Regions from separate parts of the Pseudohongiella sp. SYSU M77423 genome, predicted to be linked through region 3. Evidence: predicted binding sites of a transcription regulator. Region 3 holds the regulator's gene; each other region holds the start of a gene.
The links. Region 3 encodes FliA, which starts transcription of late flagellar genes. Its sites were predicted from a motif close to CTAAAGTTTNNNNNNNNNNNGCCGNTAA; they were not measured.

Region 1: the regulator FliA is predicted to act here: its motif matches at 1,339-1,366, upstream of QGM61_RS01570 (methyl-accepting chemotaxis protein).
Region 2: the regulator FliA is predicted to act here: its motif matches at 1,808-1,835, upstream of flgM (flagellar biosynthesis anti-sigma factor FlgM).
Region 4: the regulator FliA is predicted to act here: its motif matches at 1,435-1,462, upstream of QGM61_RS03645 (methyl-accepting chemotaxis protein).

The regions. Positions count from the first base shown of each region.
Region 1 covers NZ_JARYTH010000001.1:355,532-359,081, forward strand. The annotation lists gene QGM61_RS01570 (methyl-accepting chemotaxis protein) at 1-1,252, opposite strand, end outside; gene QGM61_RS01575 (sensor domain-containing diguanylate cyclase) at 1,421-2,863, shown strand; gene QGM61_RS01580 (ABC transporter permease) at 2,912-3,550, opposite strand, start outside.
Region 2 covers NZ_JARYTH010000006.1:144,160-147,709, forward strand. The annotation lists gene QGM61_RS15290 (TIGR04283 family arsenosugar biosynthesis glycosyltransferase) at 1-188, shown strand, start outside; gene QGM61_RS13650 (flagellar brake protein) at 185-892, opposite strand; gene QGM61_RS13655 (flagella synthesis protein FlgN) at 910-1,383, opposite strand; gene flgM (flagellar biosynthesis anti-sigma factor FlgM) at 1,393-1,719, opposite strand; gene flgA (flagellar basal body P-ring formation chaperone FlgA) at 1,865-2,617, opposite strand; gene QGM61_RS13670 (chemotaxis protein CheV) at 2,902-3,550, shown strand, end outside.
Region 3 covers NZ_JARYTH010000002.1:58,840-62,389, reverse strand. The annotation lists gene QGM61_RS04085 (protein phosphatase CheZ) at 1-574, opposite strand, end outside; gene cheY (chemotaxis response regulator CheY) at 585-977, opposite strand; gene QGM61_RS04075 (RNA polymerase sigma factor FliA) at 1,123-1,845, opposite strand; gene QGM61_RS04070 (MinD/ParA family protein) at 1,849-2,661, opposite strand; gene flhF (flagellar biosynthesis protein FlhF) at 2,690-3,550, opposite strand, start outside.
Region 4 covers NZ_JARYTH010000001.1:846,088-849,637, forward strand. The annotation lists gene QGM61_RS03640 (GGDEF domain-containing protein) at 1-1,373, shown strand, start outside; gene QGM61_RS03645 (methyl-accepting chemotaxis protein) at 1,515-3,128, shown strand; gene QGM61_RS03650 (EAL domain-containing protein) at 3,134-3,550, opposite strand, start outside.

The sequences.
Region 1 (3,550 bases), on a different contig from region 3:
CCGTCGCAGTCATTTCATTCATGGCTGCCGCAGTGCTGTCAATTCGCGCATTCTGATCGACAATGCCCTGTGTCGTGACGTCATTAACCTGGGTAAGCTCGGTGGCGGCCGAGGCCACGTTTTCCGCATAGCGGGTTACTTCATCCAGCATTTCGCGCAGGCTGTCCTGCATCGTCGCGATGGATGCCAGCAGGCTGCTCTTGTCACCTGATCGCAGTCTGATATCCCCCGTGAGGTCGCCATCGGCCACCTGGCGGACAACATCGGCCGCATACTCAGGATCGCCGCCCAGGGTTTTGAGCACATTGCGAACCAGCAAGAGACTGGCAGTAATGGCCGCCAGCAACACCACGAATGTGACGCCGATAACCCGCAACAGCACAGCGCTCAACTCCGCCAGCGCAACTTCCTGCGTGATTTCCTTGACCAGTCCCCAGCCCATCAGCGGCATGAAAGTATAGCTGCCCACCACCGGTGTGCCAGCGGCGTTATTGTAGAGGCCCACACCACTTTGGCCGTTACTGATGGCGCGACCCGCTTCGGTGCTGATGGCACCACTCACCTGACGCAAAGAAGCCGCCGTCGTGACAGGAACGCCCTGGCTGTCCAGCAGATAGGCCTCAGACCCGGCGCCACGGCTCAATTCACTGACGCGCGACAGCAACGTGTCGACCTTCACGGCACCGCGCATGACACCGACGATCTGATTGCCGACCCTGACCGGAATGGCGATGGTACTGACCGTATTGCCGGTCGCCCGCGAGACTACAGGCTGCGAGAAGGCATCTTCGCCAGATATCGCCTGCTGAAACCAGGCGCGGTCGCTGACCACAAAGGCATTGGCCTCCTCCCGTGGCATGACACGTGACTGCCCATCAAATTCAACGCCGACAACCCCCACTCCGCGGGTATCCACAAAAAAGATGGTGTCGTAAAATCCCTGCATGTCTGCGATACGCTGCAGCAGTTGTTCCAGCTGCTCGAGATCCTGAAACCTCGCTGCGTCCAGTGACGCCAGATAGCGCATCTCATCCTGCCGGGCCAGCGCCCAGTCCAGGAAGGACTGCATATTCAGCTCACCTGTGGTGCTCAACTCGTCCAGTGTGACCTGAGTAAATGAATTACGGTATGACACATACAACACGCTGGCGACCACCAGCACAGACGTTAGAACAAGGCCTGTCATCAACAGCGTCAATCGACTGCCAAAGCCCATTTTGCGGGATGAATTGGATTTATGAGATGTAGACATGAGGCAAACTCCAGCATATGACGGCGATCAACTGCCATCGGATGAAAAAGTGATACCATTGACGACTGACAGGCACCACATCAAGAGTATCGGCCCCGAATTCTGTGACTTTAGTCACAAAACCACCGCCATGTGCCAAAATGCGCTAGCGCAAGAGAATTATCGACAATGTTGAAACGGAAGTACCTGTTCGTCACAGCTCTCATCATCCTTATGGTGGCGGGCTTTACAGCTACCAGTCTGACGAGCTATTTCGTGGCACGGGAATCGCTGTCCAGCAGCATTTCCAACCAGATGCTGCCGCTGACCAGTGACAACATCTACTCCGAGATACAACGCGATCTGCTGCGCCCCATCCTGATTTCGTCGGTGATGGCCTCTGATACCTTTGTTCGCGACTGGGCTATCAGTGGCGAGGAAGACGCCGAACGCATCATCGCCTACCTTAACGAGATCCAGCGCCAATATGACACCATCACGGCGTTTTATGTGTCGGACGAGACTCGCCAGTATTACCACCCAAGCGGCATCCTGAGACAGGTCAGCAGCGACGACCCCCAGGATGCATGGTATTTCCGGGTGCGTGATATGCGCGATGACTATGAAATAAATATCGATACTGATACGGCTGACACCAGCCGGGTCAGCATTTTCATCAACTACAAAGTACAGGATTACGATGGCAGGTACATCGGTGCCACTGGTGTAGGTCTCTCGGTCCAGGCTGTAACGCAGTTAATCGATACCTATCAGGAGCGTTATAACCGCACGATTTATTTTGTGGACCGCCAGGGCAATGTCACGCTGACCGGCAGAGGCTATCAGGGCCCCAACCGCCTGCAGGAGCGGGAAAACTTCTCGCTGCACGCCACACAGATTCTGAGCTCACCCAGTATTTCATTGGAAATAACTGACAATGCTGGCAACCACAGCTATCTGAACAGCCGGCTGGTGCCGGAATTTAACTGGTACCTGATTGTTGAACAAAGCAATGCCGCCAGTGAGCAACGTCTGGACAACACCCTGATCAATAACCTCGCGCTGTCCGGCGCCATCATGATTCTGGTGCTGCTGGCTGCGCATTTCACCCTGCGCTCCTATCAGCGCAGACTGGAGCAAATGGCAACCACTGACCAGCTGACCGGCGCCGCCAACCGCCATCTGTTTGAATCCATCTTTGAACACATCAGCAAAAGTCTGCCGCGTTATGCGCGTCCGGTGTCACTGATCACGATCGACATTGACCATTTCAAGCTGGTTAACGATACCCATGGCCACAATGCTGGCGACATGGTGTTGCAGGCCGTGGCGACCGTCATCAAGGAAAATATCCGTGACAGCGATTCGCTGTGCCGCTGGGGTGGTGAGGAGTTTGTGCTGCTGCTGGACCGCTGCACGTCTGATGAAGCCCTGATACTGGCAGGCAAGATCGGCAACGCTGTCAAAAACCACAATGTTGCCATTGGTCGCCAGACCATTCAGGTCACGCTGAGTATGGGGGTCACCCAATACCATTCCGGCGAGCCGCTGGAGCGCATGATTGCACGCGCTGATGCGGCCCTCTACGAAGCCAAGGAGTCCGGCCGCGATCGCGTGGTACTGGCCAACTGAGCCGCGCTGGCCGCCCAGTTCTGCTGCGACGGCCCGCCGCAGCGAGTCTCAGCTGCGTAGATGGTAACCGGTGCGGAATATCCAGCCCACCACCAGCAGGCAGGCCAGAAGAAACACACCGATCATGCCCAGACTGATCCACAGACTGACATCAGCAATTTCGTAGAAACTCCAGCGAAAACCACTGACCAGATAGGTCACCGGGTTCAGCAGTGTGATGGTCTGCCAGACCGGCGGCAGCATGCTGACTGAGTAAAAACTGCCGCCCAGAAACACCAGCGGCGTCACGATAAGCAACGGAATCAACTGTAGTTTCTCGAAGTTATCGGCCCAGATTCCAATAATAAAACCGAACAGGCTGAAGGTAATGCCGGTCAGTATCAGAAACACCAGCATCAGCATCGGATGGGCAATACGCACATCCACAAAAAACGTCGCCGTCGCCAGGATGATCAGCCCCAGCATGATGGACTTGGTGGCGGCGGCCCCGACATATCCGATCAATGCCTCGATCATCGAAACTGGCGCAGACAACAGCTCGTAAATCGTGCCAGTGAATTTCGGGAAGTAAATGCCAAAGGCCGCGTTGGACACACTCTGCGTCAGCAGCGACAGCATGATCAGACCAGGCACCAGGAAGGCACCATAGCTGATACCTTCAACCTCAGTAATCCGCGAGCCGATTGC
Region 2 (3,550 bases), on a different contig from region 3:
CACCGCTTGCGAGTGAGACGCTGAGTGCACTATTTTCAGAAATCACATGGGGAAGCGGTCAGGTTATGGAGCAGACCCGGCAGCGATTGAAGTCGGCAGGGATATCCTGGGCCGAGCTGGAACCGCGCTGGGATGTCGATCGTCCTGAGGATCTGCCGAGGTTGGAGGCGCTGCTGGCTGAAAGCTAATCGACGATACTGTTGCGTTGCAGCTGGGTGACAAAGCGGTTAATGCTGACCTGATCCTGGCGGCCCAGATTCCCGAACTGGAATCCACAGATAGTCTGATTGGTTTCCTGCGCGAATTGTGAGTAAACCGCCTCGACGGGGCAATCAAGGGTATGTTCAACCAGAGCCAATTCCATTTTCGCCTGCATCGACTCCAGCATTTCAAAGTCTGGCTTGAGCCTTCCTTCCACGACAACCCGGAATCCGGTGGCCGACATGTTCTGTAACCGCCCTTTGACCTTGGGAAGTTCATTTTTACGAGTCAAAACGACGTCTGTTGACATCGTTGTCGGGACCCAGGCACGGAATGCATCACGTCGCTGCAGATAAAGCAATCGTTCCGGAAATGCGACTTCGTAGAATTCACCGTCGCGATCGAGGCCAACCCGTTTAACCACCAGGTCCTTGGCGTGAACACGGATGCCATTGATGGAAGCGTAGATTGCAAATGGGTCACCCTCAATTGCCCGCTTGTGTGCAACCGGCAGTGAAAATTCATCGAGGTGAAATACTTTTTCGCGCAGATTGACGTGCAGCACGATAGTGCTGAACGGAGTCGTCAGTGACTGGAACTGGATATTGATGGGAGAGCGGTCAGCCTGCAATGTCCTGAGCACACTAAAAATATCGCCCGCCGAAGTGTAGTATCGTTCACTGCCTGTCATGGTATGTCCGTTGTTATTCAGGCATTGCCAAGATCGCGTTTGATGGTGCTTGAACCGGTGGTGCCATGGCTATTGTAAACATTCTCCAGCGGTTGGGAACCATGAAGAATCGCCAGTGCACGCTGGGTATTAAGCTTGCTGCGGTGCACGATTATTTTGTTCGTTTCACTCAACTCGCGGCATTGTTGCAGCCGGTGCTCAATTGCATCAAGCAGGTCAACCGCGTGAGAACTGTTCTGTTTGAGCAGTGCTTTAAGCTGGGACAGGCTGGTCTGGCTGGCAGGCAGGCCAGCCTTCTGTAGAAGTTGCCGGCGTCGGAAATCGTTGTTTTCGATGGCACCCAGCAGCGTTTGTTTTTTCTGCAGCAGGCTGTTGAGTTGATCAAGGTCCCGCTTTTCCAGACAACTGCGCTCCGCCTGAAGTACTTCGTACAAGGCATCCAGTTTCTCGCGGTCATCTTGCAGCAGGTGCTGCAGTTCGTTGTCGCTCATGCAGCCCGTTTACAGGTTTTTCTCGAATGCCAGAATCTTGTCAGCAAGCCGGAGGCTGTCAACTGAATAGTTACCGGACTGAATCTTGTCACGCAATTCACTGACACGCGCCGCGTCAGTATCTGGCAGTGCACGAACGCTGCTTTCCAGCGCCTGCAGGTCAGCGGCACGGCTGCTGATCGAAACAGCATCCACTGTCTGGCTTTGAGCTTCGCCCTGAGAGTCGGTACGGCTGTGGCTGGTGTTGGCGCCAGTGGCTGCCTGACCGTCAGTCTGCTTGACAGTTGAGCGACTGTCCGGAGCAGATGAAGAATTGCCGATCGATGAAATAGCCATAATCAAATACCTGTAATTAGCTGTCAGATGCTGTCAGGAGACAGCGTTTAACGAGCTTCTCAAAAAGAGTATTACCTTCCTGACCAATGTAACGGCCGATAAATGTCTAACTTTAGTGTTTTTGATGTGTTTTTGTCGTGTTGCGTCAAAAAACCACCTCTGCCTCGCCCTCAGCGATCACGATGGCCTGTACGACACGTCCCGAGCGGTCATTGCGGACGGGTATCTGCCGCCCCTGCTGACCATCCTGCATCGCCGTGCCAGTATGACGAATGCTGACGCTACCCCGGCTTGCCGTGAGGACTACGGTGTCGCCGCGCCTGACCAGCGTCGGGGCCTCTAATATGTCCAGCGTCAAGGCATCGCCCGGGCGCAATGAACGTCGCAATACCTGTCCAACTACAGACTCAGTCGATTCGAGTATCTGGCCGCGAATCTGGCTGACATCCCGCTCTTCCAGCACGACGTCCGGCGGGTTGATGCGCACACCGCGTTCCAGAGCTCTCGAGCTTACAGCGATTTCTCTATAAACCTTTACCTGCGCCGCCACATGGCGCGTCCATGGGGCGTTGTCACTACAACTGACCCTGACGGTCACCCGACCCCCGGTGTTTCCGGAACCCAGCGAGTTGAGACTACTCTCCAGAGGTACCTGACACACTGGAATCTGCAGCCTGGGATCAATGGACGCCATTTCGATTTCTACACGATCGCCCTGATCCGACCAGTTTGACTGTAATGCCTGATAGGCAGCGTCCAGCAGCTGCTGTGCCCCCGATGATGTCTGCGCCAAAGCTGAAACTGGCACCCAAAGCAGCATCAAGGCGGCAAATAAGTGCCGCGCCACTGCGTAAATAGCGGCAGTATGCGAGAAAAAATTAGTGCTAACAAGCTTCATACTGTCAAAACCCTGACGCTTTTTGTCATCGACGGCCTGAAAAGGGCCGTAATTGGTCTGATATTGCTTTCTGGAGTAAAGAAAGCAAAAAACATGCCGCTAAGCATTGCCGGGAAGAGCAGGGCAACCAGCCTGTGTGTGGTTTAACCAGGCCACAGGCATTGTCAGCAGCTTCATGGCGTGTATCAATTTTTGCACTTATGAAACTCGACATCCTGTCGATATAAAGAAAAGACAGGGCTCAGGCCCGCTACATTAGCGAATCTACACCGCAGGAGACTGAGATGGCAGGCGTATTGGACAGTGTTAACCAACGAACCCAGCTGGTTGGCCAGAACCGTCTGGAGCTGTTGATGTTCCGACTCAACGGCAGACAGGTCTACGGCATCAACGTATTCAAAGTCAAAGAGGTGCTGCCTTGCCCACCGCTGAGCGTGCTGCCGCACAGCAGTCATGTGGTGCGCGGCGTTGCTTACGTGCGTGGCCGCACCATTTCCATCATGGATCTTAATGCGGCTACCGGTGGACGTCCGCTGCAGGATGTGGACAAGTGCTTCATTATCATCACTGAATACAACAATTCCGTGCAGGGATTTCTGGTGCAGGGAGTCGACCGTATCGTCAACCTTAACTGGGAGGCCATCTGTTCACCCCCCAAGGGTTCCGGTCGAGCGCACTACCTGACAGCGGTTACCGAGGTGGAAGGCAAGCTGGTCGAGATTCTAGACGTAGAGCGCATCCTGGCCGAAGTATCGCCTGCCACCGTGGGTCTTAGCGATGCCCTGATTGACAGTGGCAAACGCGGAACCGAACTGAATACGGTGCTTATTGTTGATGATTCCAGCGTTGCCCGCGCGCAGATCCGCAAATGCTGCGAAGCGCTGGGTCTGCAGACGGTAGTACTCAATGATGGCAAGCAGGCGCTTAATCATC
Region 3 (3,550 bases):
CCTCTTTCGGATCGTTAACTTGCACCACTCGTTCAATCCCGGCTACTTCTTCAACACTGCTGGCCAGCTTGACCAGATTAACCAGGCTTTTTTCCACATCACTGACCAGACCGATGACGCGCTTGATCACCTGACCGCTAAGATCCTGAAATCCCTGTGCCATCAAAATGTCGGTCAGGTTGCCGTGCAGGCCACTGCCTTCCGAATTGACGCGTGACAGCAGGCCACTCACGTCTTCAAAAAGCTTTTTCTCATCATCGGAGCAAGAGCGAGAGGCGACGTACTGAGCCCAGCGATCACCAACCTCATTGCTCTGCTCCACCATGCTCTGAATAATCGGGATCGAGTCATCCACCCGATCCATGGTCTTGTTGGCGGCTTCTTCTGTCATCTTGATAACGTAGTTAAGCCGGCTTCGGGCGTCCGCCATCTCAGACAGTTCGTGTTCAACCTCGGCGCTGCCTGTCACGTTAATGCCAACGTGAAAGTCGCGGATGGCGTTGTGCAGGGCCCGGGTCAGGCGCCCCACTTCACGATAGAGCAACTCGTAGCGTTCCTGGTCTATCTCAGCCATTGACGGTCCCTCAGCTGGTGGCTTCAATGCGCTCAAAGATCTTTTCGATCTTCTCCTCCAGCGCAGCAGCCGTAAAAGGTTTAACTACGTAGCCATTGACCCCTGCCTGCGCAGCCGCAATGATCTGATCCCGTTTGGCCTCCGCGGTTACCATCAGCACAGGCAGTCCGCGCAGCTTCTCGCTGGCCCGCACAGCCTTCAGCAGATCGATTCCGGTCATGCCTGGCATGTTCCAGTCGGTAATCAGGAAGTCAAAACTTCCGTTTTCCAACATGGGCAGGGCGGAGTTGCCGTCATCAGCTTCGGCTGTATTGGTAAAACCAAGATCCCGCAACAGGTTTTTGATAATTCGACGCATTGTTGAGAAGTCATCAACAATGAGAATCTTCATGTTTTTGTCCAAAACCGCCTCCAGGTCATGAAATCTGTCCGGGGGCAACCTGAACAATATGGTTTCCCCTGGCAATGTTATCGCTTGGAAAGTGAAAAAATTTAGAGCGAACTGCTAAATAAGTGCAATTAATGCAATTTTAGCGGACGGAAGGGGCTCAACGCCATTCCTGAAGACGCGAACGAAGCCGCAGGGCGGCCTGGGAATGGATCTGGCTGACCCTGGATTCGCTGACACCCAGAACCTCGCCAATCTCCTTGAGATTCAGTTCTTCGTCATAATACAGGGCAAGGACCAGCTTTTCGCGCTCGGGCAGCCCATCTATGGCTTCGGACAGATGCTCACGGAAGTTATCCTCCTGCAGCTCTTCCGAGGGACCGGATACTTCACCCGAGGCTACTTCGATCGAGGAATCATCACCACCCTGCGTCAGATCATCAAAGCTGAACAGGCGGCTGCCACTGGCATCCTGTAGAATGGTGTAGTAGGTATCGAGATCGACACCCATTTCGGCAGCAATCTCATGATCTTTGGCGTCAGTGCCGGTGCGCGCCTCAATGGCCTTGACGGCTTCGGCTACCTGCCGGTTCTTGCGGTGTACAGACCGCGGTGCCCAGTCGCCGCGCCTGATTTCGTCCAGCATGGCACCGCGAATTCGAATGCCTGCATAGGTTTCAAAACTGGCTCCCTTGCTGACATCATACTTACGGGCAGCTTCCAGCAGGCCAATCATGCCTGACTGGATCAGATCGTCGAGCTGCACGCTGGATGGCATACGCATCAACAGATGGTGCGCAATCCGCTTCACCAGCGGCGCATGCTGTATGACCAGGTCGTCTGCCCCGGCTACTTGAACGTCCTGATAAAGTGTTGCACCCATATCTCAGGCCATGCCCTGTACAAGTCGTTCCACAAAAAATTCCAACTGACCAGTTGCCTCAGTTCGCACCGGCCAACCCAGCACTTCCGACGCCAGACGTCGGTATCCATCAGCCGCTCTGCCGCCCGGATAGCTCAAAAGCACTGGCTTCTGTCGCTGCACGGCCTTGCGTACTGTCTCATCAAAGGGGATGTCACCGGCATACCGCAGATTAACATCCAGAAACTTGCTGGTAACTGCCGCAAACCGATTGAACAGGTTGCGACCTTCCTGTGGCGATCTTGTCATATTCGCCAGAATCCGGAAATCGCGCAACTGGCAATCACGGTTCAGCAACTTGACCAGTGCGTAAGCGTCCGTCATCGACGAGGGCTCATCGCACACAACAACCAGCACTTCCTGCGCCGCGCGCACAAAACTGACCACGGAGTCAGAGATGCCAGCCGCCGTGTCGATGACCAGTACATCAAGCTCATCGGACAGATCGCTGAAGGCATGAATGATGCCCGCATGCTGATTGGCGCCCATATTGACCAGCGTCTGTACACCAGATGATGCCGGAATGATCTTGATGCCCTGCGTCTCGATCATGACATCGCGCAGATCACAGACTCCCGCCATGACCTCGGCAATGGTCTTGTCGGCCTTGACGCCCATCAGGATGTCAACGTTCGCCAGTCCCAGGTCGGCATCCATCAAAACCACACGTCTGCCAGCCTGGGCCATTGCCAGACTTAAATTCACCGAAATACTGGTTTTTCCGACACCGCCCTTGCCGCCGGTTACTGCCAGTACCTGTATGGGATGCATCCCTATAAATCTCCTACCTGATCAGCCCGTGCCCCTAAATCGCGGCACGTTTTGCTGCGGCCGCTCTGCTCGGCGGCTGGCTGCCAAAATTGTTCATGACGCGTGCGCGATCCACGGGCGTCGCGGCCTGAGCCCGACCCAGTGCCACCGCCCGTTTGACGAGCGCCTGCGCAGTCGCCACAGCCAGGTCATCGGGGATGGCCTGGCCAAATGTTTCGTATACTACTGGCACGGCGCGATCAATACACAGCGCCAACGCCTCGCCCATCACACAGGCTTCATCCAAGTGTGTCAGAATACACCCTGACACGCCTGCCGTCGAACAGGTTTTCCACGCCGCCTGCAGCACCTGGCCCTGAGCCGTGCAAGGCAGTACCACCCAGTTTTGAACCTGTGGCTGGTCAGCCAGCTCAGACAATTGTCGCTGCTGCTCCGGATGCCGCGATGGCAGACCTGCTGTATCGATCAAAACCAGACGCTTGTGGGCCAGACTCTGCAGCGTATCGCCCAGTGAATGCTGATTATCAACAATCCGTACCGTTACGCCAAGTATGCGACCCAGCGTGCGCAGTTGCTCGTGGGCAGCCAGTCGGAAGCTGTCCGTGGTAACCAGCGCAACCTCTTCCGGACCATTCGCCAGCACAAACCTGGTGGCAAGTTTGGCGATGGTGGTCGTTTTACCAGCGCCGGTCGGACCCAGGAAGGCAAAAATGCCGCCGGTGCTGACAGGATCGGCACTGTGTACCGGCGTCATTTTGACCAGCGCCGATAAGGTCTGGCGCCAGAGTTGATCCAGCGTGCGGGCCTGGCCTGCCAGATCCAGCAGCCGCTGATTGATATTGCCGGGCAGGCCCATCGCCACAAGTCGCTCCCAGATCGCAGCCTGAGCTGGTGT
Region 4 (3,550 bases), on a different contig from region 3:
CGGGCGCGTTGCTCTACCGGGCAAGCGGTGTCCCAATCGTGGTGCTGGCTGCCATTTTTCAGCACTCGCCATCTGCTTTAATATCCCGAGCTGACACCGGCATTAACACCCTGGCCGATTTACGCAACAGGCGCGCAATGCTGGCCGGCGGCTTTATGAATGCCGAACTGATGTCAATGCTGCGGCAGGCTGGCATCACCAGCAATGACTTTACGCTAGTGCCTGGCAACACCTCTATCGATGTACTCATCAACGGCGGGACTGATGCCTACAACGGCTACACCACCAATGAGCCCTACATGCTGGAACAGCGCAATGTCCCATTTCGGGTATTCCTGCCGCAGGACTACGGCGTCGATTTTTATGGCGACATCCTGATCACACGCGAATCGCTGTTGAACACGCAGCCTGAGGTCGTCGCCAACTTCAGGCAGGCCACAATTCGGGGTTGGGAATATGCTGTTGCCAACATTGAAGAAATGGTTGACCTGATCATGACCGACTACAACACCCAACAGAAATCCAGGGAACACCTGGTGTTCGAGGCACAGGAGTCAGCGCGTCTGATACTGTCCAACGTTGTGCCTGTTGGTTATATGAACCTGGAGCGCTGGCAGCGCATCGAAAACATATTCAGGGAGCAGGGACTGTTGGACGTTCCGGTCGATCTCGCGGGTTTTGTCTACGTGCCCTCGCAGCAGGACAGTCTCTGGTCCCTGCTAATGCGCTACCGCATAGCACTTGCTGCCACCACAGCGCTAATCCTGGCGGCTCTGCTTGCGCTGCACGTATGGCGTCTGCGAGCACTGGTTGCGCTGCGGACTCGCGAGCTGGAAGCAGCCCGGCATCAGGCTGAATCGGACGCCAGAACCGATGCCTTGACAGGCCTTTCCAACCGGCGTCTTTTCCTCGAAAGCCTTGATCGCGACTTGAGCCGCGCCGCGCGTGGCCAGTGCAACCTGGCGCTGATCAGTATCGATATTGACCACTTCAAACGCGTGAACGATCAGTATGGCCACCTGGTGGGGGACGAGGTACTCAAAGGGGTGGCTTCAGCGCTGGCTGGCTGCGCTCGCTCTGGCGATCTGGTGGCACGCACGGGTGGTGAAGAGTTTGCCGTTATCTGTCTCAACACCGATGCGTCAGAGGCCCGCTTGCTTGCTGAACGCATGCGACAGCAGGTCGCCAGTATGGACATCAACACCGTTGATGCTCGCATTTCATTAACGCTCAGCCTGGGTATTGCCGCCTATCAAGTGGGGGACACCACCATCAGTATTATGGCACGAGCCGACGATGCCCTTTACGCCGCCAAGAATCGTGGCCGTAACCGGGTGATCTGCGCGGAAAACGCCGGCACTGCACCCGAATAGTGCACAAAGTGTCGTGCGCCTCCCAAAAATGTGACAGTTTGGTGACAACGTCGCGCATTTCCTAAAGAACTGCGCCGAACTGCCGCTTCTTGATTTTGACTAGACACATTTCCTCTACTTAGTTTCCAAGACAGCAAAGACATGAACTCTATCAAAGCACGACTGATGACTGTTGTGGCAATCGGCCTCGCCGCCTTCCTGGTCGCCAGCATTATTGCCATTACGATGCTGCAGCGAACCATTGCTGCATACGAACAACTGGTTGTTGACCAGGTAGCAATAGAACGTGATGTTCAAAACATCAATCTGGACTTCAAAATTCAGGTTCAGGAGTGGAAAAACGTCCTTCTGCGAGGCGCAGATGCCGAGCGGCGGGATCAATACTGGACACGGTTTACCGAGTTACATGAAAGCATTCAGCAACGCAGCCAGAGCCTGTTGCAGCGAATGCATCCGGGCGATGCGCGTGAGCTGGTCAGCAACTTTCGTGAGCGTCACCAGGAGCTGTATGACGCTTACCAGAGCGGACTGAATGCATTTGTCTTCAGCGGCTTCGACCATACGGTTGGCGATCAGGCCGTATCTGGCATCGACCGCGAGCCCACTCGTCTGCTTCAGGAAGCGGTTGATGAACTCAGCGCTGCCAGCCAACAGTCTGCCACCTCATTGTCGGCAAGCAGTGAACGTCTGGTGATGCTGTCCTACCTGGCTATCTGCGTGATCGCCGGTCTGGTGCTGCTGATCACGCACCTGGTCATCAGCCGGGGCTTCATTCAGCCTTTGCTGGACATAGGCAAGGTCGTGGAGCGGATGTCACATGGCGACTTTGCAGAGCCGATTGTATCCAACCGCAAGGATGAACTCGGCAAGTTGAGCACCGAGCTCTCGCAGATGCAGGACAAAGTGGCCAGCATTATTCGCTCGGTGCAGAGCGAGGCAGCGACGCTGGCCGCCGCTTCCGGTGATATCAATGAAGTCTCTGAAGAAATCAATGTGCGCACTCAAGACTCTGAAAACTACACCGATCAGGTGGCTGCTGCCATCACCGAGATGAGTCAGACCATCCAGGAAGTAGCCAGTAACTCCGTACAGGCGGCCAGCGCTGCCGAACAGGTTGATCAGAGCGCACAAAGTGGTATCAAACTGATGACCAGCACCTCGACTGCAATCGACTCGCTGTCGACCGATGTTCAGCATATTGCGACGCTGATGAACCGTCTTCAGGAAAACACCAGTAGCATCGGGACGGTGCTGGACGTTATCCAGGCGATCGCCGAACAGACCAACCTGCTTGCCCTGAACGCTGCCATCGAAGCAGCGCGAGCCGGCGAACAGGGTCGCGGTTTTGCTGTGGTTGCTGACGAGGTAAGGGCCCTGGCGCAGCGCACGCAGGAATCCACCACCGAGATTCAGCGCATTATCAGTGAGCTTCAGAATGGCGCGAGTGCGGCGGCCGATGCCATGCGGCACGGGCAGACCAAAACATCGGAGGCGGTCACGCTGGCAAGCGATTCACAGCAGGCGCTGAATGAAATTGGTCAGGCCATCGCGTCGATCAAGGACATGATCACGCAGATTGCCACGGCGGCTGAGGAGCAGAGCTACGCTACCGATGAAATCAACCGCAATGTGCTGCTGGCGGTAGAACAGGCCCAGAAGTCTCGCGTCGCCGCTGAAAAGTCCTCGGGCACGGCGGACGATCTGGACAAGTCAGCGAAAAAGATGACCTCACTGGTGTCGGCATTTAACACCTGAAACCATCAGCCAGAGGCTGGCTGCTCGCCCTGCAACTGAGCAATCAGCCTCCTGCTTGTGACCGGTTTGCTGTACAGCCAGCCCTGCGCGCAGCAGACGCCTTTTTCCCGCAGCACATCCGCCTGAATCTGCTGCTCGACCCCCTCCGCAATCACCTCTACATTCAACTTGTTTGCAAGTTCTATTAGATGGAATACCAGCTGTGTTTTCACTTCGTCCTGAGCGATCGTCTCTACGAACAGGCGATCAATCTTCAGGTAATCAATATCGTAGAGCTGCAGGTAGGCAAAGTTGGAGAACCCGGTTCCGAAATCATCGATGGCAATCTGGAATCCCATTCTTCGAAGCGCCTGAATGGCCTCGCGTGTTGTCAGCCGGTCGACAAAACTGCTCTCGGTAATCTCGACAAGAAAGCGACTGGC